Regions from separate parts of the Butyrivibrio sp. ob235 genome, predicted to be linked through region 2. Evidence: riboswitches for the same ligand, from Rfam matches in the RefSeq annotation. Region 2 holds a riboswitch; each other region holds the start of a gene.
What was found. A riboswitch is a leader RNA that binds a small molecule or an ion and turns the genes downstream of it on or off. The one in region 2 is predicted to bind cyclic di-GMP.
Positions count from the first base shown of each region.

Region 1: linked by a shared signal. The riboswitch ahead of BMW61_RS06680 (Cna B-type domain-containing protein) and the one ahead of BMW61_RS03370 (hypothetical protein) in region 2 are both predicted to bind cyclic di-GMP.
Region 3: linked by a shared signal. The riboswitch ahead of BMW61_RS13810 (Ig-like domain-containing protein) and the one ahead of BMW61_RS03370 (hypothetical protein) in region 2 are both predicted to bind cyclic di-GMP.

Region 1 covers NZ_FOBE01000006.1:24,981-33,237, reverse strand. The annotation lists gene BMW61_RS06710 (Ig-like domain-containing protein) at 1-526, shown strand, start outside; gene BMW61_RS06705 (adenylosuccinate synthase) at 719-2,008, shown strand; gene BMW61_RS06700 (HAD family hydrolase) at 2,022-3,011, shown strand; gene infC (translation initiation factor IF-3) at 3,252-3,764, shown strand; gene rpmI (50S ribosomal protein L35) at 3,885-4,085, shown strand; gene rplT (50S ribosomal protein L20) at 4,149-4,505, shown strand; cyclic di-GMP riboswitch class I at 4,866-4,945, shown strand; gene BMW61_RS06680 (Cna B-type domain-containing protein) at 5,038-8,257, shown strand, end outside.
Region 2 covers NZ_FOBE01000002.1:204,016-210,717, reverse strand. The annotation lists gene BMW61_RS03385 (leucine-rich repeat domain-containing protein) at 118-2,184, opposite strand; gene lepB (signal peptidase I) at 2,687-3,346, shown strand; gene BMW61_RS03375 (helix-turn-helix domain-containing protein) at 3,336-3,500, opposite strand; cyclic di-GMP riboswitch class I at 3,633-3,707, shown strand; gene BMW61_RS03370 (hypothetical protein) at 3,785-5,017, shown strand; gene BMW61_RS03365 (helix-turn-helix domain-containing protein) at 5,067-5,687, opposite strand; gene BMW61_RS03360 (DUF6291 domain-containing protein) at 5,896-6,195, shown strand; gene BMW61_RS03355 (toprim domain-containing protein) at 6,315-6,702, shown strand, end outside.
Region 3 covers NZ_FOBE01000020.1:57,757-66,013, forward strand. The annotation lists gene BMW61_RS13785 (NHLP family bacteriocin export ABC transporter peptidase/permease/ATPase subunit) at 1-71, opposite strand, end outside; gene BMW61_RS13790 (biotin/lipoyl-binding protein) at 58-1,764, opposite strand; gene BMW61_RS13795 (SdpI family protein) at 1,811-2,179, opposite strand; gene BMW61_RS13800 (CPBP family intramembrane glutamic endopeptidase) at 2,345-3,217, shown strand; gene BMW61_RS13805 (hypothetical protein) at 3,297-3,641, opposite strand; gene BMW61_RS13810 (Ig-like domain-containing protein) at 3,638-6,307, opposite strand; cyclic di-GMP riboswitch class I at 6,364-6,443, opposite strand; gene BMW61_RS13815 (hypothetical protein) at 6,768-7,454, opposite strand; gene BMW61_RS13820 (hypothetical protein) at 7,519-8,257, opposite strand, start outside.

The DNA of each region.
Region 1 (8,257 bases), on a different contig from region 2:
AGCAAAGAGTACTGTGCGGACACTTTATGTAGGTGATTCCAGAAGCGTTGACCTGTTCTCGGCAACGGCTGAATCGGTGTTTGGCGAGGTTCATAACGATATAGTTGTCTGTGCTTTGAATGGCGCAAATGTGAGATTCCTTGGAGAAGTACTTGATCATTCGGATCTTAGCGACTACGACATGATAATAACCTGGATGGGAGCAAATGATTTCGGTCATTTTAAGCCTTATATAGTTAAATACAACGGGCTTGTTTCGAAAGGGAAAAAGCTGGTGGTTTGTTCTGTTGGAATGACAAGGGACGCATTTCTTGATGAGGGCGGACAGCCGCTTTTCAACACCGGAGTTATAAACAGGTTTAATATCCAGCTGATGGACTGGGCAGGAAAAAAGAAAAAGGTAAAGACCGTATCAATGAACGACTACATCGCAAATAAGGTATCTATTGATTCGAAAGACGGGGTGCATTATTCACCAAAGCCCAATAAAGGACTGTGGAACTATATTCTTGATAAGGCGGAATGAACCTTTTTATACATAATTAAATGTAAATTCAAGTCAGCAGATCGAAACAGGCGGTTTTGTATCTGCTGATTTTTTTTATTCATAATATGAAATCCATTTTGCAAAATAATTTACTTATGAAGGATTCTGTAGTATATTATCATGTGGTTATTTTAGTAAACTAAACCGTGTAACACAGAATGGAGAAATAAAATGGTTAAAGCAGTAGTTGGAGCAAACTGGGGAGACGAAGGAAAAGGTAAGATCACAGATATGATGGCCGATCAGGCTGATGTGGTTGTACGTTTTCAGGGAGGCGCGAACGCAGGACATACCATTGTTAATAAGTATGGTAAGTTTGCACTGCATACTCTTCCTTCAGGTGTATTCCACCAAAATATAACAAATATCATCGGCAACGGTGTGGCACTTAATATTCCGGTACTCATCGGAGAGCTTAATTCAGTAATTGAGAAAAATGTGCCGACTCCGAATCTTCTTATTTCAGATCGTTGTCAGATAGTTATGCCGTATCACATTCTTTTCGATCAGTATGAAGAGGAGAGACTTGGCGGTAAGTCTTTTGGATCAACAAAGTCAGGTATCGCACCTTTCTATTCAGATAAATATGCAAAGATCGGTTTCCAGGTTAATGAACTTTTTGATGAGGAGCTTTTAAAGGAGAAGGTAGAGAGAGTTCTTGTTACAAAGAACATCCTTCTTAAGGAGCTTTATCACAAGCCGGAGATCAGTCCTGCAGAGCTTCTTGATACTCTTCATGAGTGGAGAGACATGGTTAAGCCCTATGTTGCAGACACTGCGTTGTTCCTTGAGAAAGCAATTAAGGAAAATAAGACAGTTCTTCTTGAGGGCCAGCTTGGAACTATGAAGGATCCTGACCACGGAATCTATCCTATGGTTACTTCTTCCTCAACATTGGCAGCGTACGGAGCAATCGGAGCAGGTATCGCACCTTATGAGATTAAGCAGATTGTAGTAGTTAACAAGGCTTATTCTTCTGCTGTAGGAGCAGGTGCTTTCACATCAGAGATTTTTGGCGAAGAAGCTGATGAACTCAGAAGACGCGGTGGTGACGGCGGTGAGTACGGTGCAACTACAGGACGTCCTCGTCGTATGGGATGGTATGACTGCGTTGCAAGTAAGTACGGCTGCAGACTTCAGGGTGCAACTGACGTTGCTTTCACTGTTCTCGACGTACTTGGCTATCTTGATGAGATACCTGTATGTGTTGGTTATGAGATTGATGGTGAGGTTACCAAGGACTTCCCTGTAACACATCTTCTTGAGAAGGCTAAGCCCGTATATGAGACACTTCCCGGATGGAAGAGCGATATCCGTGGAATCAAGAAGTATGAAGATCTTCCGGAGAACTGCCGTAAGTACATCGAGTTCATCGAGAAGGAAATAGGATATCCGATCACTATGGTATCTAACGGACCGGCCAGAGAAGATATCATCTATCGCGAGAGCCCGATTAAATAATTGAGGATTATACATGGCTAAACGAGGCAATAATGATAAAACCCCGCTTATCAGACGCATATTGGCAATAATAGGTGTTTTGGTTCTTCTCGGAGTAAACGGTATCTTTTTCACAAAGGCTGTTCGAGGGACCTTTGATACGCCGGGTGCATTTATGACAGCTGCTGTGTCTACTGTTGCAATACCGATAGTAGTCTGGCTCTTTGTGTGGGCTTTTTCGGCCGTTACAGGAAAAAGAACAGTAGCATCTCCGGATCCTTATGGGAGAAATGAGAAAGACGAATCTGAGGATGAGATAAAGGCAGAAGACCTGAATATTGAGGAATCTACAGATAAGTCCGAGACTTCCTCGGTACCAGGGAAACACGACAGGATATCCAATGGAAAAGTCGATACCGTGATTTTTGATATCGGCGGAGTTCTCGCTGATTTTTGCTGGGAACAGTTCATCAAGGATAAGGGTTACGTTGAGGATACAGTAAACAAAATCGCAGAAGCCAGCATTAAATCTCCCGCATGGGATGAATTTGACAGAGGTGTTCTCGATACTATGGAAGTAATACAGGGGTTTGTAAAAAACAATCCTTCCATGGAAGCGGAGTTGTATGATGTTTTCTCTGACCTTAGTGGCCTTTTGAGGAAAAGAGAGCGGACTATTCCCTGGATACGAGCGCTTAAGAAAGCAGGCTTTAAGGTTTTTGTTCTTTCCAATTATTCAAAGCAGGCTGAGGATGCCAACCCCTTTATGAAGGAATTCCTTGATGAGGTTGATGGCGGAATTCTTAGTTATAAGGAACAGATAATAAAGCCCGACAGAAAAATCTTTGAACTTATATGCGAACGATACGACCTTATTCCGGGTAAGTGTGTATTTATAGATGATCTTCAGCGAAATGTAGATGCTGCAAGTGATTTCGGAATGAAGTCAATATTGTTTGAGAGCTACGAACAGGTAGACAGAGAGCTTTCAAAGCTTGGGGTGACCTGTAAGATTGAGATGTAATGTGAAGATTTTTGATTTTTATAAAAATAGTATTGACAGTATAACGATAAGAGTGTTATATTATCCGAGTATGTAAAACAAAGCAGAGGTTTCCACTCTCACCCTGTGGCGCAAAGCTTGCAGGTGTTAATACATCTTAGATACCGCAGATATTGGACTACGCGGTTATTCTGATTGATTGTTAAGTGGACTTCCTTTGTGAGTCCACTTTTTTTATACAAGTTTTGGAGGTACAAAGCTATTAGCAATAACGATTTATTCATCAATGAACAGATCAGAGACAAAGAAGTTCGTGTTATTGGGGTAGACAATGAGCAGCTTGGCGTTATGTCAATTCAGGATGCCAGAAAGCTTGCTGATGAGGCCGGAGTTGATCTGGTTAAGATAGCACCCAATGCTAAGCCGCCGGTTTGCCGTATTGTTGATTACGGTAAATTCAAGTATGAGCAGCTTCGCAAAGAGAAGGAAGCACGTAAGAAGCAGAAAAATGTCGAGATTAAGGAGATAAGACTTTCACCCAATATCGACACTAACGACCTTAATACAAAGGTTAACGCTGCTAAGAAGTTCCTCGAGAAGGGTAACAGAGTTAAAGTTACTTTGAGATTCAGAGGACGTGAGATGGCTCACATGGGAGCAAGTGTGCACATTCTTACAGATTTTGCTGAGGCTCTTGCTGATATCGCTGTGATAGATAAGCAGCCTAAGGTTGAGGGACGTTCTATGACTATGTTCCTTACCGAGAAGAAGTAATGTCTCTTGCTCACAAGGCAAGTTACATATATAAGTAATTGTTCAGCTTGATTATTGGATGATTACACTGTCCTTTCGGACGGATAATGAAATAATTTACAAGCATAGGAGGATTTAGTTATGCAGCACAAGATGAAAACAAACAGATCTGCTGCCAAGCGTTTCAAGGTAACAGGCACAGGTAAGCTGATCCGTAACAAGGCGTACAAGCGTCACATTCTTACAAAGAAGTCTACAAAGAGAAAGAGAAATCTCAGACAGGCAGCAGTAGTTGACGCTACCAATGTAAAGACAATGAAGAAGATTCTGCCTTACGTTTAATCTTAAGTATTATCGTATAAGAGCAGTACCGGTTATTCGAAATTAATTTAGGAGGAAAACGAAATGGCAAGAATTAAAGGTGGCATGAATGCCAAGAAGAAGCATAAGAGAGTTTTAAAGCTCGCTAAGGGCTATAGAGGCGCTAGATCAAAACAGTACAGAGTTGCTAAGCAGTCAGTTATGAGAGCACTTACATCAGCATTCGCTGGTCGTAAGCAGAAGAAGAGAGATATGAGATCTCTTTGGATCACACGTATCAACGCTGCAGCTCGTCTTAACGGAATGTCTTATTCAAACCTTATGCACGGCCTCAAGCTTGCAGAGGTTGAGATCAACCGCAAGATGCTTGCTGAGATGGCTGTAAATGATCCTGAAGGATTCAAGACTCTTACAGAGATCGCTAAGCAGAAGATAGCATAACTATTACGAACCGTTCCCAATGATTTGGGAGCGGTTTTTTTATGCCCAAAAACTTTCAAATTTCGTACATTTTGAAAGAATGATTAACCTAGAATAAACTTTATAAACAAGCATAAATTCTTTGGGAAAAAAGTATGTAAATCCTTGTAAATACTGGCTTGTAAGGGTAAAGTACAAGATAGAGAAGTGATCATAAAAATGGAAAAATATGAAAAAAACATTTAAAAAATGACATTTTATGTTGATTTTTTAAATCAAATATAATATCATAAAATAAGCGAAACGCGTGAAAATGTGTTTCAATTATGATTGAAAAGTTTTCCAAACAGGTTGACTTTTTAGTCCGTAGTTTAATATGGATGGAATTCAGGGCAAAGCTATCGTGAGGTAGTGACGCAAAGCTACAGGGTCTGAGACTTCTCAGACAGCCAGCTGCCTGCGCTTTTATTTTTGGAGCGCGGTTAAAATTCGCAGTGATGATTTGCCCTGTTTGAGAAGCTTCAAACAGGGCGTTCTTTTTTGAGGGATATTTATGGCAAAGCGGTATTTCCGAAAAAATACAGTAGAAAACTATGCTAAAAGGCACGACTTTTTAAGAAGGTGGCTTTCAGTAATGCTGGTTGTCGGTCTTCTGATTACTACCGTTACTTTATATGCCATGAATAAGGCGGCTTCAGCTGTTACCGAAGAGGGAGCTGAGGAAGTTGGTATGGTCCTTAATCCCGAAGCTCTGGGTAGTCCTGAGGGCGGTGAAGAGGAATCCGCAGAGGAGAGCTCTGAGGAAGAATCCGGTGAGGAGTCCGGTGAAGAGATTGCAGAAGAATCCTTCGAGGAGTCATCTGAGGAATCTTTTGAGGAGGAATATACCGAAGAAGGCAGCGGCGAGGAGTCCGCAGAAAATCAGGAAGAATATGTTGCTGATGCCGGAGAAGCTGAGGAATATTCCGAACAGAGCTCTGAGGAAATTGTGGAAAATGAGGAGACTTCAGGAGAAGAGGGAAATGATGAAAGTATAGAGGAAGGCTCTGAAGAGACTATAGAAGACGAAAATGCTGGAGAGACAACTGAAGAAACAACACAGGAGCTTGCAGAGGAAGCACCTGATAGTATAGAACTTTCAGCAGATGTCAGACTCACAGTTTCTTATATTGACGAAGCAGGCGAACTTATTAAGGATGAGGAAGGAAATGCTGTAGCTGATGAAAGAGAGATGAACCTCTCAGAGGGACTTGATCTTACAGCAGGAAGCAGCGATGTGCGTGAAATAGAGGGTTACACCTATGTAGGTGCAGCCCTTGATGACGTGCCTGTAACCGGAATTACTGTTAAAAGACTTGAATCCGAAGGCGAAGAAAGCGGATTTAAGTATTACGAAGCTACCGATGAAAGCGGAAATACCTATGATGTCACTTCTGATGCTAAGCTTGTAATCACCTATCTTAAATCCGAAGAGGAGGTGGCAGAGAGCGAAGGCAAGAGATCAAAAGTAATAATAGATGATGTCGCTGTTACCGCAGTTTATGTAAATTCTGCAGGCGAGCATATCAAGGAAGACCAGAAACTTGAGCTTACAGAAAATCTTGATCTCTCCAAGGCGGAAGAGACTGAAAAGATAGATGGATATTTCTTTAAGGAGGTTACTTATCAGGATAAGAAAGTAGCTTCGGTAAACATTGTTGAAAAAGACATCACTGATGAAATGATCGACAAGGCCATCGAAGAAGGCAAGTCTGTCGAGCTGACGGAGAAGAATACGAGAGATTCTTCTGAAAACAGTTCTGCAACGGCAGCGGAAGATGCAGCTAATGAAACAGCTACTGATAGTGAAACTTCCGAAGCTTCAGGAACATCTTCCACAGGAAAGAATATTGTGATAATCGTGGAAGCTGAGGATGGAACCAGAACGATAGAGGAAGGCAGTGCAACCACATATAAGACCTATGAGGTTGTTACTGTTGAAGGTGAGACTATCGAGGTTACAGAGGACTCCGAGATTTCCTTCACTTATCTTAATGCTAATACTCAGGATACCTTCACTGTAACCAATGACAAGGTAACTGTTACAGTTAAACTCTCCAATCCCGGATCACTTCCGGAGGGAGTGGAACTTGTAGTGTCCGAAATCAATGAGAATTCCAGCGGATACAACTATGATGCATATCTGCAGGCTATGAACGAGAATGCAGAAAGCATTGCCTCTGCCAGCGGACAGGAAGAGGCTCAGATTTATGACAAATCCAATACTCTTATATATGACATCTGCTTCAAGCTGGATGGCGTTGAGTATCAGCCTGCAGAGGGAACAGCTTCTGTTTCCATGCAGCTTATAGAGAATCAGCTTTCAGAGGATCTCGGCGCAGAAAATGAGGAGGACGTAACTGTAATCCACATGCCCGTATCCGAGGAAGTAATGCAGAATGTTGATTCAACTGAGGAAGCTACAAACATTTCCTCAGGAGATATCTCCATCGAAGTTATGCCTGAAAGCAATGCAAATCTTGAAGGAGACAAGGACAGTGTTGAGTTTGAAACAGATTCCTTCTCAGCCTGGGCTATAACTATCAACGGAACCTATTCCTGGACCGGAAATAATAGCATGTCATCTTCCCAGATTGCAGAGGGACTTGGCGATAACATTTATTTCAGCGTTGTTGCAAATGATCTTGCGCTAGTTACTCACTCTGAAGGAAACGTTGCCGTTGTAAATCTTCAAGGTGGCGCCGCAGGCAATGCACTTGGTAATTCTACGAATGTTTATACTCACATCAGCGGATTTGACCTCACGGTTACAAGAAATGCATCAAGAGCCGGAAGATATAATTTTGCGATTTACTCAAATTCCAAGGCTGAGGGTAATCCGGTTCATACTTTCAGCATAGATGTTACCAGTAACGGTGGAAGCGGAACCTATACCGTTCCTGTAGATGCTAAGCAGTATACTAATCTTTTCGTGTTTGAGCTTGATTCTCAGGGTAAGCCTATAACTGATTCAGCAAAGTATGTTTCTGCGGATAACGGCAAAGGAGATAATTCCCTTATCGGAAAATTCAGCGATAACTATGTAGAGAACATGAATGGTAATTCTCCTCAGTATGTCATTCAGAAAGTGGATGGACAGACAATCAATCTCTATGTAAAGAATGAGAACAAGGTTTACAGGAAAACGGGAGACGACGTTAAGGATGAGGCTTTAACAAGTCCTTATCCTGTAAATGTTGGAAGCCTTCTTTCGCAGGCATATTCATTATCAAAATCTCTGGCATATATAAAGACCAATGATTCGGTTGAAGTTGTGAATATTAAGGCGACAACAGGAAACTTCAGGGAAGATGTGGGTAATGCCCTCGGAAAAGATCAGAACTGGATTACAGCCGAAAACGGAGGCTTTAGTTTTGGCGGCAAGCTCTTGGTAATAAATCTTGATCTTACAAGGTTTGTAGATAAGGGTTATGCAATAACCCAGTTTATTGCGAACGGCTCGAAGAGCGGTCAGGACTGGGAAGAAGTCGCAAATCAGATAATTATAAATCCTGTTCAGAAGGTTAACGGCGAATATGTGCCCTATACAGGAGCACTTACTCTTCAGGCAACCTCCGGCACGATTGTTGCGCCTTCTGCATATGTCAAGCACGAATCCGGTAACCACGTCGGAACAATCATTGGAAGCACTGTAAATCATGCAAGCGGTGAGATTCATAAGATTACTGTTCAGAGATACCTTACGCTCAAAGGCAACGTTACAATCAGCGACG
Region 2 (6,702 bases):
ATTTCGTTTGTGCCTTTTTTTGACATAGAAAATCCTCCAAAGCCATAGACGACTTTGGAGGATTAGTTCCTTCAAAAAAGCGCCATAGAGCTATATCTATGACGCCTTAGCTTTTATTTACTTTACTTTAGTTCTCTTCTTGTCAATTCTCTTCTCGATAGCCTTTACTACCTTCTTCTTAACCTTGCCCTTGCAGCCCTTTACTTTGATGACCGAACCCTTCTTGAGCTTTTTAAAGGCATTCTTGTCAATCTTGATGTCTCCATCTGCTGAGACATTGATTGTGACTGTCTTAAGGTTCGTGCATCCATAAAAGGCTCCTGCACCGATCTGCTTTACGGTACTGGGAATAGTTACCTTTGTAAGTTTTCGGTTGTTCTTGAACGCACCAGATGAGATTCTTGTAATAACATAGGAATTGCCATTTTCATCTGTTACATTTGAAGGTACTGACACTGTTTTTGTGCTGCTACCTGTAGAAGATTCAAATTCAGCAGTGCTATCCGAAGTAACCTTAAACATGAGATTATTTACGGTAAACTCTGATGCTCTTGCGACTACGGCTGTTTTCTCTGCGACAGTTTTTTCAGGCTCTTTGTTCTTTGATACTTCTGCTGTATCTGTATTATTTGTAGCGTCTGTTATATCGGAAGGTGTCACCTTTCCGCTATTGCCGGAAGTCTGATTTCCCGCTGATAAACCGCTTCCCTGCTGGGCGTTGCCTGATGGCTGTTCGGAACCGCCTGTTGTGCCTGGACCGTTTGATGAACCGCCGTTACCGCCTGATGAGGGCTGAACTGAACCTGAACCACCGGTTGAGGGTGCGGGAGCAGTACTGCTACCTGAATTGCCATTATCAGATGAAGGTGTGGTTGTGCTATCACCCGTTGCAGGTGTTGATGTATTGCCACTGTTATCGGTTGAGGTTGAGGAATTGGATGTATTACCCTGCTCTGCGTCAGAGATATTGTCTGTTGTAACAGGGCGCTCTCTTACTTCCAAAAGTCTATGATTTCCCCAGGTGCGGCCTATATGAACTTCGATAGAGCCTTCTCCTGCGCGATGTGCTGTGATAACGCCATTTTCTACGGTACAGAAATCTGACAATGTAGAATAGTCATCGCCAAGTATTCTAAACTCAGGGCTTTCGGTAGCATTGGCAGGAGTAACAGTGACGTCAAGTTTCATGCTATCGCCAACGTAAAGTAAAATTCCACTTGTTTCATTAAATCTGACATCAGTTGCCTCGACATAATCTGCATCTGAAACGCCCTTGGCAATATATGTATAGGTATAGGTTGTGCCGGTTGCGAGAGGAATGTATGAATCAAGACCTGTACTGTTTCTGACGTGCTTTTTCTTTAGTTTATTAGCATAATCAGAAGTGGTCCTATTGAAATAACTATGATCAACTGAGCCTGTTAAATCTTCTGTATCTGCCCAGGTAAGATCTTGCTCGTACCAGTCATCGCCAATCTTTACGACATTCCATTCGTGTCCTGCCCCGTTGCTGGTTCCGCTAACAATAGCGCAGTCAATCCCGAATGCATCAAGAAGGCACTTATAGCCACGGGAATATCCTACGCATACAGCCTTGCCCTGTACTAATGCACCGTATGCTGTCCTGCAGTCAGCTCCCCAATCTCCGTTAAACTGTCCTGCGGTATCATATTCAAGCTGCTTGACATAATAATCATGAATGTTTAAGACCGACTTAGGAATATCTTGCGGATCGTATAAACCAGCGCTGACAATGGCCGATTTCATAGTTGCAATTTTGCTTTTGATTTGGTTGTCCCATATGGAATAATTGTTATTATCCCGAATTTTAGCAACCATATAACTCGTGTAGTTTTCGTCGTCATGCCATACATCAACAGCTTCAAAACCATATCTTATATATTCCATGATTTCCGGATAATCAGCCTCTACTGCATTGTGCGCAATACCTATCGGCGTAGGGCTGTCGGCCCCCTCCGGTAATTCGATACCATATTTGATCTTATCTTCGTTAGACATCCTATATATGTTTGTCCCTATTGGAAGCGGATTTTTTGCTGATTCAATTATTGCATCATAGCAAGCACGCTCTGCATCCGTCTGAAGGAAATAATAATGGAGCCTATGTTCTACGCTTCCTGTATTAGCAGAAGCTGTAATGATGCTGCTAGAAGTATTAGGCATAATACTCCCCGATAAGATTCCTGTCACTAATGACATAGCAATAATAGTTTTTTTGATGCTTTTTGATAAAATTCTCACTCTTGATTATCTCCTTATATATTTCAAATATTTAAAAATAAGTTCTCAATCATATGTTGACATTATTTATCATTTATCCATCACGTTACTATACACTGATTTTAATACTTTAAGTGTAAAATTAAAAAATATAATTGGGAATTGGCAAATAATAACAACTTCCTTGACTGTAATCGTATTATAACTATTATTAAAAATCATAATGCATTGCATCATTGGCATTTTAATGCCTTTTTATGATTTATTCATGCATCGCTTAATATATCACATTGTGAATATATGCACAATACTTTTTTTGTTTTTATGCTATAATTCAGTCAAATCAAGCATAGAGGCTGATTTCGTGAAGGTAATCAACGTGTTTATAAAAGAATTTTAAATTCTTAAAGGATAATGACATTCATCATAAAATAAGGGATTTGTTATGAAACCATATAAATATATCCTGACAATAATCATCTGCATTCTCATGAGTTTTATTTTTTACTCGCGCAGAAAAGAAAGACTTATTAGTAATAACCATTCACAAAGCGCAGGAATAAAATTTGATAGAACCCTTCTTACTGATCTTGGATTGACAATACTTCCTTTTTTCATTTTATATATAGTTTTGTCAAAGGTTATCATAATCGGAGGATGTCAGAGCGGTTCTATGGAACCTACTATCATGACTGGCAGTATTACCTTTTCAAATGGATTAGCGTATATTACTCATGAACCACAAAGAGGTGACATCATTTATTTTTCAAATGAACAAACAGAACATAAGGTATTTGTTAAAAGGATTATTGGTCTGCCGGGAGATAATGTATCATTCACAGACGGGAATGTATACATAAACGGACTACTACTTGCAGAAGATTATCTTTCAGAAGATGTTTTGACATATTGTGATAAGGAGTTTAAAGTTCCTGCTGATTCATATTTTTTATTAGGAGATAATAGGGAATATAGCTTTGATTCCAGATACTGGGATAATCCATATGTCTCAAAAGATGATATCGGTGGAAAATACATTACTTCGATTATTATTCCGCTAGTAAAAAAGAATAATTCACAGCTCAGTGAAACTGTTATGGAATAAATTCTATTACATCATTTGGTGTACATTCCAAAATATTGCACAGCTTTTCAAGTGTTAAGAGTGTAATATTCTTGCTTTTCTTAAGAGAATCAAGTGTCTTATTATCTATTCCAGCCTTAATAAGGGCATACTGTGATATGCCTTTTTCTTGCATTGTCTTCCATAATGGCTGATAAGAAATAATGATAATCACGCTCCTCTCTTTAGAAAATTTTAAGAGTGGATTGTGAAAATAAACATTGTGGAGATAATCACAATATGATATGTTGTTATTAAATTACAGATAAATATTCAAAGGCAAAACCGAAGCAATTCGGCGACGCAAAACTATAGGATCTCTACGAGATAGCCAGTTGCAGACAACATGATGCATCGTAGAAATACGGTGCTTTTTTGATTGCGGAAATAGTTATTTTTGATGTCAAAGGAGTAGATATAATGAAAAACAGAGTAGTTCGTATATTAAGTGTTTTAGGTGTGGCATTATGTTTAGTGGTGCTATTATATGTGCCTAATTATATGGAAATGTATTATACTGCAGATCACCCCTATTACAATCCTTCAACAGGCGAAATCATAGTAGTACAGATAGAATGCCCGGCCGAACAAGAACAGGCAAAAATTGCTGAAATGAATGCGAAATACGCAGCCATGGGCTATACAGTTGCTATTGATCCAGCATTATATACCGAAGCATGGGTGGCGGCAGGTCCAGGCGGAAATGACTACGATAAATTACGCGAAATTGCTGAAGCTAGAGGTGTTATTCCTAGCGGTGCAAAAACGGCAGCAGAAGCAACGGCAACTGAAAGTCAGAAGCAGGAAGAGCCGGTAGCCGAGCAGCCACAGACAGAAGAAACGCAGCCTGAAGAAGTCAAGGAAGAAACCAAGGTGGAAACACAGCCCGAAAAGGAATACAGTCACGGTGTTTACGATGAAATCAATAAAGATGCTCTTGATGCTTTCGATCACTTTTTATATGACGGAATTGCCGACAGTTGTTATATTCAGGTGAAAAATTCTGCAGAGAATAAGACAATGCCTGCATGGGAAATAGAGAGAACCGCAACAGGTAAGGAAAATGGCGAAATTCAGTTCGTAGATGATAATGGGAATATTGTTTATTCAGTAATCTTTCCGCAGGTAGAAACTGATGAAGATATTGAACTTGGCATAGATATCGCAGCTGAGGATAATATCATGGTCGTATCCCCAGTATCCCAAAAAAATTCATTTACAGATCTTGGATACACGCTCTGGATTAAAGTACCTATGGGGAAAGATGAAAAATATGCAGAATTTAATCTGTACACAAAGTCTAGCAAGGCAGGAAAAGACTATGAGGAATTCATGAAGGCTACAGCTGATGAGAATGGAAATGTAATACTTCCTATAAATATCCTGCAGAATTATTATATCTCTAAGGACTTGCTTGTGAAGACGGAGGAAGCTAAGGAAGTAGCAGAGGAATCCGTAGAGGAATCAGTAAGTGAACCCGTAGAAGAAGTAGAGCCTGTAAAGGAAGAAGTTAAAGCACCTGTAGAAGCTATGCCTGTTGAGAAGCAAGTAGAGAGTGCTGCTAATGATAACTTGAAATGGGTTATTTGTGGCATAATTGCATGCGCAGGTATTGTCGCAGGAATTCTTATATATAAAAAGAAAAGTAAATAAAAGTTGTGCCCCTTCCCAAAGAAGTCTCGTTGCTTTGGGGAGGGTGAATTTAGGCATTTCTCGGCATATCAAGCCTTAAGTGGAGGCTTGACTCAATCAAATCAGCTTCTTTATCTAGCCAATCAAAAAACTCATTTTTCCCCATTTGTACAAGTTTTCCACAATATTCAATCTCAAATATGATTTTTCCCTCTACTTGGTGCTGTTCTGAAACAATATCTATTTCTTCATCGAATAATCTATTTTTATAATCATTATTACAACCTTTTGTCTTTCGCCATGTGAGATCACTTTGCCTTGTATATACTTCTGTATCCAATTCAAGATTTTCTACTATCTTTACCCCAAAATGTTCAAAAATGTTTTGTATAGCCCCCCGTCTTCTAGCTTGTCTTGCGTCTGCACGCTGAAGCTCATCCATTTCTTCATTGTACATAGTATACTGTGGAGGTGTTTCATCATCTGTTTCACACTTAAGATACTCTGGAGTAACATTTAAGAGTTTTGCCACTCTGACAATAAATGGTTCTGGTATCTCTCTCTTACCGTTTACATAACGACTTAAAGTTTCGAGTGTAACTCCTGCAATAGGCGCAAATTCTATCATCTTTATTCCTTGTACTTGCAAGGTTCTTTTTATTCTTTTGCCTGTATCAATAGTTGTAACCATTATAATACCTCCTTGATAATTATAATTATACATTCCTAACCACGCTATGTCAATTATTATCTCTGCATAATTTGCTTTTATTTGATATATATACGTATAATTCTTAATATTCCGCAAATATATTTGATATCGTTTGACTTTTATTGAGCATTGCGGTATAAAATATTTAACACAACAATAAATTTATATTACGAAAGGATAGACGATTATGGAGAACAATATTCAAAACAACGCGTTGTATATTCCGGCAAAATGGTTCCCAACGCAAGGACAGTGGCAATCACAGTTAACCGTACTCTCCGACGAGGATGTAGGAAAATTATTCAAAGCAGCTCTTAATTATCTGAATTCTGGAATTTGTCCAGAGTTTGAAAACACATTATTAGATTTTGCATTTATTCCGATTAAGGCTGAAATTGAAGCCAGCCAAAAAGCTTTCACTGCCAAAAGGGAAGGTGGAAAAAAAGGAGGACAAAAAAGAGGCGGTTCCAAAAAAACAAAGGAATGAGAAAGTATGCTTAGGAATTGTTAACCATAGCCAAAGATAGTAAATGATACTTTAGCATTGCAGACACATACATACAAACCCACTACGGTAATGAAAAGAATATTCTTTAGGAGACTCATATGTTTTTTACTCGAGAACAAATGAGAAAGGCACGTATAACTGACCTATATAATTATCTACTCACGAATCACGCAAATGCAATAGTCAAAGAAGGATCAAGCCTGCGATTAATAGCTAATCATAGCCTCAGCATCAAGCTTGGATATTCTGGATATTACGATTTTTCAACTGGAGATAAAGGAAATAGTATTGATTTTTTAGTTAAGTACTTAGGATATTCCATACCTGAAGCAGTTTTGTCACTTGCTAACTATAATAACAAAACTGCAGAACCAGTTATACCTTCAGCAGAAGTGCATTTAATTAAAGCAGACTTTCCCAAAAAAGGTGATCCGAATTCGCGTAAAGCAATAGATTATCTTGTTAGCCGTGGTCTTTCTGAAAGTC
Region 3 (8,257 bases), on a different contig from region 2:
TTTTTCTTTTCACTTGCCCTATGATATTTTCGTGCGATCTCCTCGGGAGAAGGATTATTATTGTTTTCCATCTTCAGCCTCACGAAAATCAAGCTTATTCTTGATGTACGGTATAAGCAGGTCTATAGGTTTCTTTTCCTCGGTTATAATAGTTACCGAAATAACAGTTCCTGTGGACAGTTCAATATCATTTCCCTTATTTGTACTCCAGGTGTAGCCGCTCTTGCTATTGGGGTCATAGACCATCTTGCATCTGACTTCAACCACCGGGCCTTCGTTTTCGAAGCGCTTAACAACCTCTTCGCTTGCAATCTGCATCTGCAGGTCTTCCTGAGAAGCGACATGGCTTGCTATAGATTCAACATACCCTTGAATATGACCATATTCCTGACGGTCAACGGTTGAAGGGAAAATATATGCACTCATGCCCGGTTTAAGCTTAAAGGCATCTTCAAGTCTTACGTAGCAAACCGCAATATCATCATCAAGACTTCCGGAAAGCAACGCTGCCACTTTTCCTCCTACTCCGATTCCCTGTCCTTCCGCAATGGAAACATCATAGACTTTACCTTCTACATTTGATTTTATAAGGCCTTTTGAAGCCTTATTTAAAAGCGAATCTCTCTGAGCCTGAAGATCGATGAGCGTAGCTGATTTTTGATTGTTAAACTGCTGCTCATAATTTTCTTCATTGACCTTCATATCCCCCTCTGCCAGAACACTCTTAAGCTCAAGCTCATCTATCTCATCCTTAAGAGCTTTATATGCTGCTTTGGCGGACGCATAATCCTGAAGGACCTCTGAGTATTCGGTTGATGCAATAGTATTATTGGCCGTGGTCTCGGAAAGAGAATTTACATATTCAAGATAAGCTTTTCTTGCACTGTCCAGCTCATTATTAGCAGTCTCAACATTCTCCTCGGCTTCCTGCATAAGATACTCGGCATCATTTGCAGCAGCTTCCTTGGCTTCCACATCAGCAAGGGCTGCTTCGAAAGCATTTCTTTCCGCCTCGGTATGCTCAAGAGCATCAAAATCGAAGTACTGGGCATCAAATATCTCCTTCGCGGAATAATAAGTTTCCTTGAGGCTGATATAGTTTGCCTTTGCTGTTTCGTATCTCTGCGAACAATTTTCGTAATCGGTACTTGCCTCGTTATACTTTACCTGCGGTTCCTGATCCGTAACATTCAGTGTCGCAAAAAACTGCTGCTTAAAATCAAGCATCTGCTGTTCTTTTTCATTCGCAAGGGTCTGTGCTTCCTTCAGTTTTTCCTTCTTGAGCTGCAGCTCCGCCTCTGTGCTTAGTGCATCCTGGTCAGCCTGCTTTGCGGAAAGCTTTATCTGAGCCATCTGCTCTGTATCCGAAGTAACAATGTCCATTTCCGAGTCAAAGGTCATATTCTCGACATACTGTATGCGGGTATCAAGCTGCTTGATTCGGTAAATATCATCTTCATCTCCGACTGTCGCAACTATGTCGCCCTTATGAACCACATCATTGTCCTTGATATTAACAGAGACGACAAAGCCTTCAGTCTGTGAATAGATGTAATTCGCACCCTCAGCATTTAGGTAGATTCCGTCAGTATCAACACTTGTAGGGAGTTTTCCAAAAAATCCCCAGACAAGAAGTCCTCCGATAATAATAAAAGCACCGAAAATAGAGACCCAAACCGCAGGCGAAACAAGGACAATCATCCTGTCCAGTTTATCCTGAGCCGCAATCCTATTCAGTGCTTCTTTGTTGTAAACACTCTTCAACTGAGTCTCCCCCCACTCATTAAAGTCATGTCAGAAGTGTTTGATTTTACTCCCCAAACTTTTCTTTCAACTTTTTCTCCGTCGGAACAATCATAACGATTATCATGACAACCATCTGTACCAAAATAATAAGCACCATTGCTGCAAGTGGATTAAAGCCTGCATTTTTCACAACCAAAACATAGGCTATTCCACTAAGTACCAGTGCTACTATCCCATAGATCATAGTATTTCTGCCGCTATAGGTATTCGCAAAATCCCAAGCCTCCTGGCTGCTCTTGGATCTTTTCGTTCTGTACCCCTTGGTATCATTGATTTCTTTCGGTGGATTTTTCATAAGAATAAATCCTGCAATCGCCGCTATCACAGGACAAATGAGAACACAGATAAATAATAGAAGCTCTATTCCTGCCATAATACCCCCCATACAAGAATCAAACACTATATATCGTCTGCTAATTTATTTATTTTACCATATATAGTAAAAAACGCAAAGTGCACAATGTTATTTTATAAAGTTTTCAAGATTGCTGTTTAGCTGTATTATATATGTATATTCTAAAGAAATGAGGGGTGTTGTATGAAAGGAGAAAATGTTATGAATACAAAGGGGAGCAAAGGAAAAGCAGTGCTTGTTGCACTGGGATTAATGTTACTGTTTCTGGCTATCCAGGCCGTAGTTGGATTGGTTGCATCCATCATTGCACCGATTATGAATCCGGAAGCTGCCACAGATGCAGCAGCAATTACAGCTTATGTTATGAGCGTTATGCCGGTGGTTCAGTTCATCGCAGAAATTGTCTGCATTCTTGTTTTCGGAATCTGGTATTACAGAAGTTATGTCAAGAAAGCAAAAGAGCTTAGAACCTACGAGTCCGGCTTCAAAAAGATTGCCAGTCTTAAGGATATCGGCTTTATTCTTTCGCTGACCTTTGCCGCTTATTTTCTGGCTGCAGTAATCGGCTGGCTCGTAACGGTACTGATTCCCGGCAGCGGAGATTTATTTAGCAGTTTGATAGGTGCTATAACTGATGGCAATAAGACCATCGGCATGCTTACAGTTATGCTTCTGGGACCTGTCGCAGAAGAACTGTGCTTCAGAGGAGTAATTCTTCAAAAATCAAAGAAGGCTTTCGGTATCGTAGGATGCACAGTGCTTTCAGCTGTAATGTTTGGCCTGATGCACATGAATCCCGTTCAGAGTTTATATGCTATTCCGATCGGCGCAGCGCTTGCATTCACTGCTTACAAGTACGAGTCCATCGTTCCTGCAATGATCGGACACATTGTTAACAACAGTTTTTCGATGATATTGTCAAATCTTGTAAAGGAGGATTTAAATCAAATCCTGGCTCTTGTATTATTTGCAGCCTTCGCTGTTCTTTCAGTAGTCATCTACAGGAGCATACCCAAGGTAGAAAAATTCGATGAGAGTGATAAGCTCTCCGCATAAAAAGTCAAAGGCTTTTGCGAAAGAAGTTTTACTTGAAACAAAAAGAGGCGCCGGGAACTAATCCCTGCGCCTCATATTTTTAGTTGTAGTTAGTATCAAACGGTGTAAGCATGATCATTCCTTCCGTGGAATCCGAATAGGTCACCTTCACTGCTTTGGGATAATCAATCTTATAGTCCAGAATATATCCCTCCTTCGTTAATGCTTCCAATTCTTCGCTTAATCCTGACAACGCGGCATCCTCCGAGGTGGCATTTTTCAAAACGTTCGTCACTCTTTCCGAAACAACACTAATACTATTGCCGCTCATATTTGTCACTGCCTCCTTATCACCGTTATCGGTTACCCTGCGGTTGCATCCGCAAATAATGGAGCATGAAATTATCGTAATCAGTATAACCGTCCGAACTGCATTTTTCATCATTTTACAACCACATTATCAATTATGCCTACTGTATCAAATACGGAATCGCCCTCATCAAATGTCACGAATTCAAGTGTTACTCTCTGATTTCTGAGCGAAGACAAATCGTAGGAAACATCCTTCCACTTAGTATGATAAACAGTATCGTCACCGTCATCAAAATCGATATTAAATATCTCATACCATGTGGAAGTATTAACCTCTTCACGTGCAAGCTCTACAATCAGATTTCCGTTTGTATCAAGGAGACGGGCAATAAATTTATCGTCAAACTCAGTATTAACATATTCCAGAGGCTCTTCGGATACCACATTATAGGTAAAGCTGAGTGTGCTTGCATCCGACGGAACCACAAAGGTCTGCGAAAGAACACTTCCCTCTGTACCCTCATTCTTCTGTGTGTCGTAAGAAGAGGAGGATGATCCGATACCGGTTGTAAGTATCGCCATCTTTTTTCCATGAGTGGGTGATAATTCTGCAAGTCCTGTTATGGTTCTTGCATCACCAAGATGATACCATTCTGTCAAAGCAGGTGTTAATTCAAAGCTTCCGTTTTTGAAATCATCTGTGAACAGCACAGTATTGGTTGATCCTGAAAGTATAGGGTATGCTCCGTGTCCGTCATTTACCCCGTATGTTGCCGTTGCACTTGCGAATGCGTCGCCTGTTGTCTTACCGGAAGCAAGTCCTGTAACAAATGCCTTCATAAGATTTCTGCTATAGATTGCAAGAACTGAATTATGGAAGCCCACAACCGTACTTGCTCCGCGTCCTAAGAACGCTGATGAAAATTGATTATTTACAGCCGTTCCCTCGCCCATAAAATCACAGGTCTCAGAGAAAAGCACTTTTCCGTTCAGTGCACTAACACCAAGGTTTGCAGTGAAGAATGATGGCTTAGCCCAGTAGTAAGTTTTACCATCCATAAGTATAGTTCTTACTACTCTGCCCTTTATCAGATCTGCATAATATGCGTTATCCTTAGCATCAGTAACCTCTTCATAGGTACACATGAAAAGATCATTTCCATAAGAGGATCCATGCATACTGAAAACAATAACATCATAGGCTGACATAGCTTTGAAGTCTTTTAAGGTAGCTTCCTTCATAGTTGTTGTCAGTCCCATTCCATTCAGTTCCGGAATGACTTCGTCGTTATAATATGCCTTTCTCCAGCCTACTTCATTACTTCCGCTAAAACCGAAGTATATGATAGCTTTTCCGATTGATCCTGCAGTATTTGAGCTGTTACGCACAATCGGTGCAAGAGATTCCGACTTAATCATTGTATCCCAGAGTCCGCTTCCCTTGGGATTACGAACTTTTCCGGTACCATTACTCTTAATTGTATTCTCTTCAAGAGATACTGCACCTGTGGTGCCATCAGTATATTCAAAGGTTATAACATTTGATTCACTGTCAAATGTTCCGACAGATTTAATATTTCCGGAGTTTTTCTGTTCATTTAAGACATTCTGAACTGCTGTCTTTTTTACTTCGATGGTGGCATTTGGATTAAGAGTTTCCGTTACCTCTTCGATGGCATTATCCGCTGCTGTCATCTCTTCTCTATTTTCAGCGGACATTACGGAAACAACATCAATATCAACTGTGTCAGAGGTTATCTCCTCTGATCCCACATATGCCTTTACATAATAGCTGTAACGACCGTTATTACCTGATACAAACCTTTTGTAAGCAGAGTAAATCTGGTCTCCCTTCATATCATCGCCGCTATCTTTATAAACTCCGTCATCCTCCATCGCTTTTACAAAGTTGCCATTGGAGTCATAGAGTTCAACTTTATCTACATTTACAGCGACTGTGGCATATAAATATACCGTATTGTCTGTGGTTCCTGCTACAACACTATTACTTGAAGCAGTTAAAGTTACAAGGTCTGAATTCTTTGATGCGGAACCTATGGTTGACTCTGATGATCCACCTGAGTTACCGGACTCACCTGAGCCATTTGTGCCATTTGTATTATTTGTATTATTTGTATTATTTGCATCCTTGGAATCCTTTGAATCCTTTGAATCCTTGGAGTCTTTGTCATTTTGTGTTGAACCGTTTACCTTAACAAGTAAAGATGCGTTTTTCTTACTTCCGTCATCGGCTGTTGCTGTTATTGTTGCAGTTCCTTCTGCTTTGGCAACAATAAGTCCTGATTCTGAAACTGATGCAACAGACTCATCTGAACTCTTAAAGCTTACTGTTTTAATAGAAGCATCCAAGGGTTCTACTTTTGCTGTTACCTGATAATTCTGTCCCGCATTAAGTTCTATCTGCTGATCCCCAATGGATACAGTGCTTACGGGTGAACCTACATAAATAGTACATTTTGCACTTTTCTTTGTGCCCTTTATTGTAGCTGTAATAACTGTTTTTCCCTTTTTTACAGCCTTTACGTTGCCCTTGCTGTCAACGGTTGCTACCTTGGGGTTCTTACTCTTAAATACAACTGACTTCTTTTTAGAAGAGGTTGTTGCCTTAAGCTTTACTTTTTTGCCCTTCTTAAGTGTGTACTGGGAATAATTGAGGGTAATTGATTTTTCCCCTGAAGATGACTTCTTTGCCATTACTGACATAGAAGTCGGCGAAACGCCGGAAAAGACAATTAACATTGTCAAAGCAATAGCGAGAATTGATTTGATTCGATTCATAATGAACAAATCCCCTTTCTAAAAAACCTTCGCTTCGCAAAGCTAAGGTTCTCAGAAAGTGCAACTGGCTGACTTCGTAATAAAAGTCCCTATAGCTTTGCGTCCTATGGTCACCCATAGTTTGCCGAAATATGTTTTGTCGCAGAACAAAAACAGTAACTGTAGTGTATTCTCGGATTTAGTTTCCGTCAATCAGACTAATTCTAAAATATTTATAAACGAATTTCTTTATATTCAAAATTTAATAATTCCCTTAAACTCTTCTATTTTCCTGATATTTCTCTTTGTATCAGCAAATTTAGTTTCCGCACACCTGACATAGAATATTCTTTTTATCGTTGATATCTATTTTTATAAAGGTTAAAGTTAACAAAAGCGACTTCTCACGTTTCCCAAAATCGGTCCTCAAAAGAAAAACTATCCCCATCGTATATAATAGAAAAACCGCTCAAACGAGCGGTTACTTCTTAGCAAGAACATGTATTGTATCCAGTGTCTGTGTGCATTTGTCCTCAAAGTCATCATCCTCTGCCCTTGAAAAGACGATTGTGAAGACCTTGTTTTTGGATAGAACTATTGCGGTAGCCTGGTGGATTGTCTGCGTGTTCTCCGGGGTAAAAGATGTCCTTATCATATATCCCGGGAAGCCGTCATACTCCATATTTTCAAAGGATTCCAGAGTGAAGCCGATGTTTTCTCCGTAGAGACTTTCGTAGTTTTCCTTTTGAATAGTCTCATACATCTCTGCGGTGAGTTCATCATACCTATACTCGATGTTGGTAGCATCCTCGGATTCCCCTGCTGCCCTCTGAGCATTGGTAAGAATCTTCTTTTCCGGAAGAACCGAAACCTCGTAAGTAATGTTTGCGGATTCCAGCGGATAGTGCTCATTTACAAATACTCCGGGTTCATCTGAGGCCTTAAATCCCATAGGCACGAAAAACGTACAGGCAAGTGCTTCCGGAAGCTTTGACATACCTCCGACCTTGGATTCATCACCTGATCCGGAAGAATTCTCAGAATCCGCATCCTTAATCATGTCATCCAGAACCGCGCCCGCACCTGCCGAAGCCAGCGTGCTAATCCTGCTGTTCCCAAGCGTGAATACCGTAAGTATGAAGATAATTGATAAAAATCTTTTTCTCAAATGTCTCTCCTATATATCTATAGAAATAATCTTTCTGTAATCAGCTATCCTCTTGTCTGTCTTCTCATTTTCGCGATAGTTCAAACACATCAAACCAATATCGCTCATTCAAATAGCTGCCAATGTTCTTATTTTCGATTCCGGCAGGTGATTCCTTCCAGTCCTTCAGAATGTCCTCTCGGGAATTAAAGCTTCCAATGAAAAGCACTCTCCTTCCACTGTCCACAAGCTCCTGAACTTCCGGGTATTCACTTATAACCTGTATCCCCGGTAAAGTACTCTCAAGAATGCTATCCGTTATCGCTCCGTATAGATAAACCTGTACCGGAAGCTCTTTTCCCGCCTCTCCCACTATGTCACAGTATCCATTCGCATAGTACATTGAAAGAGCCGCTACCTGTTCAAAATTACAGATTAGTATCGGCTTCTCCGAAAGCGAGTCTTCATCGGTGTCTTCAGAACCGTTGCCTTCATATATATCCTTCCAGAACTGCTCCGTCTGTACCATATTAACACGTTTATAGAGCTCATTTCCACGGAAAGCCCAAAAGTCTCTGATGCAGAAAATAGTCATCAATGTATATAGAAGAAGTCCTGCAAATAGGAGTTTTCCACGTTCTCCATTAAGGAGCCGCTTAGCAGCAATCAGTACTGAAAGCCACATAGCTCCCATAGCCGGAATCATGTACCTGTATATAAAAACAGGTCTAAGTAAAAATGACACAGCAAAGCCAAAGGCAATAATTCCGATTATCGGCATGAAGCAGAGCCACATATAGGAGTCCCTGATATTGCAAAATACC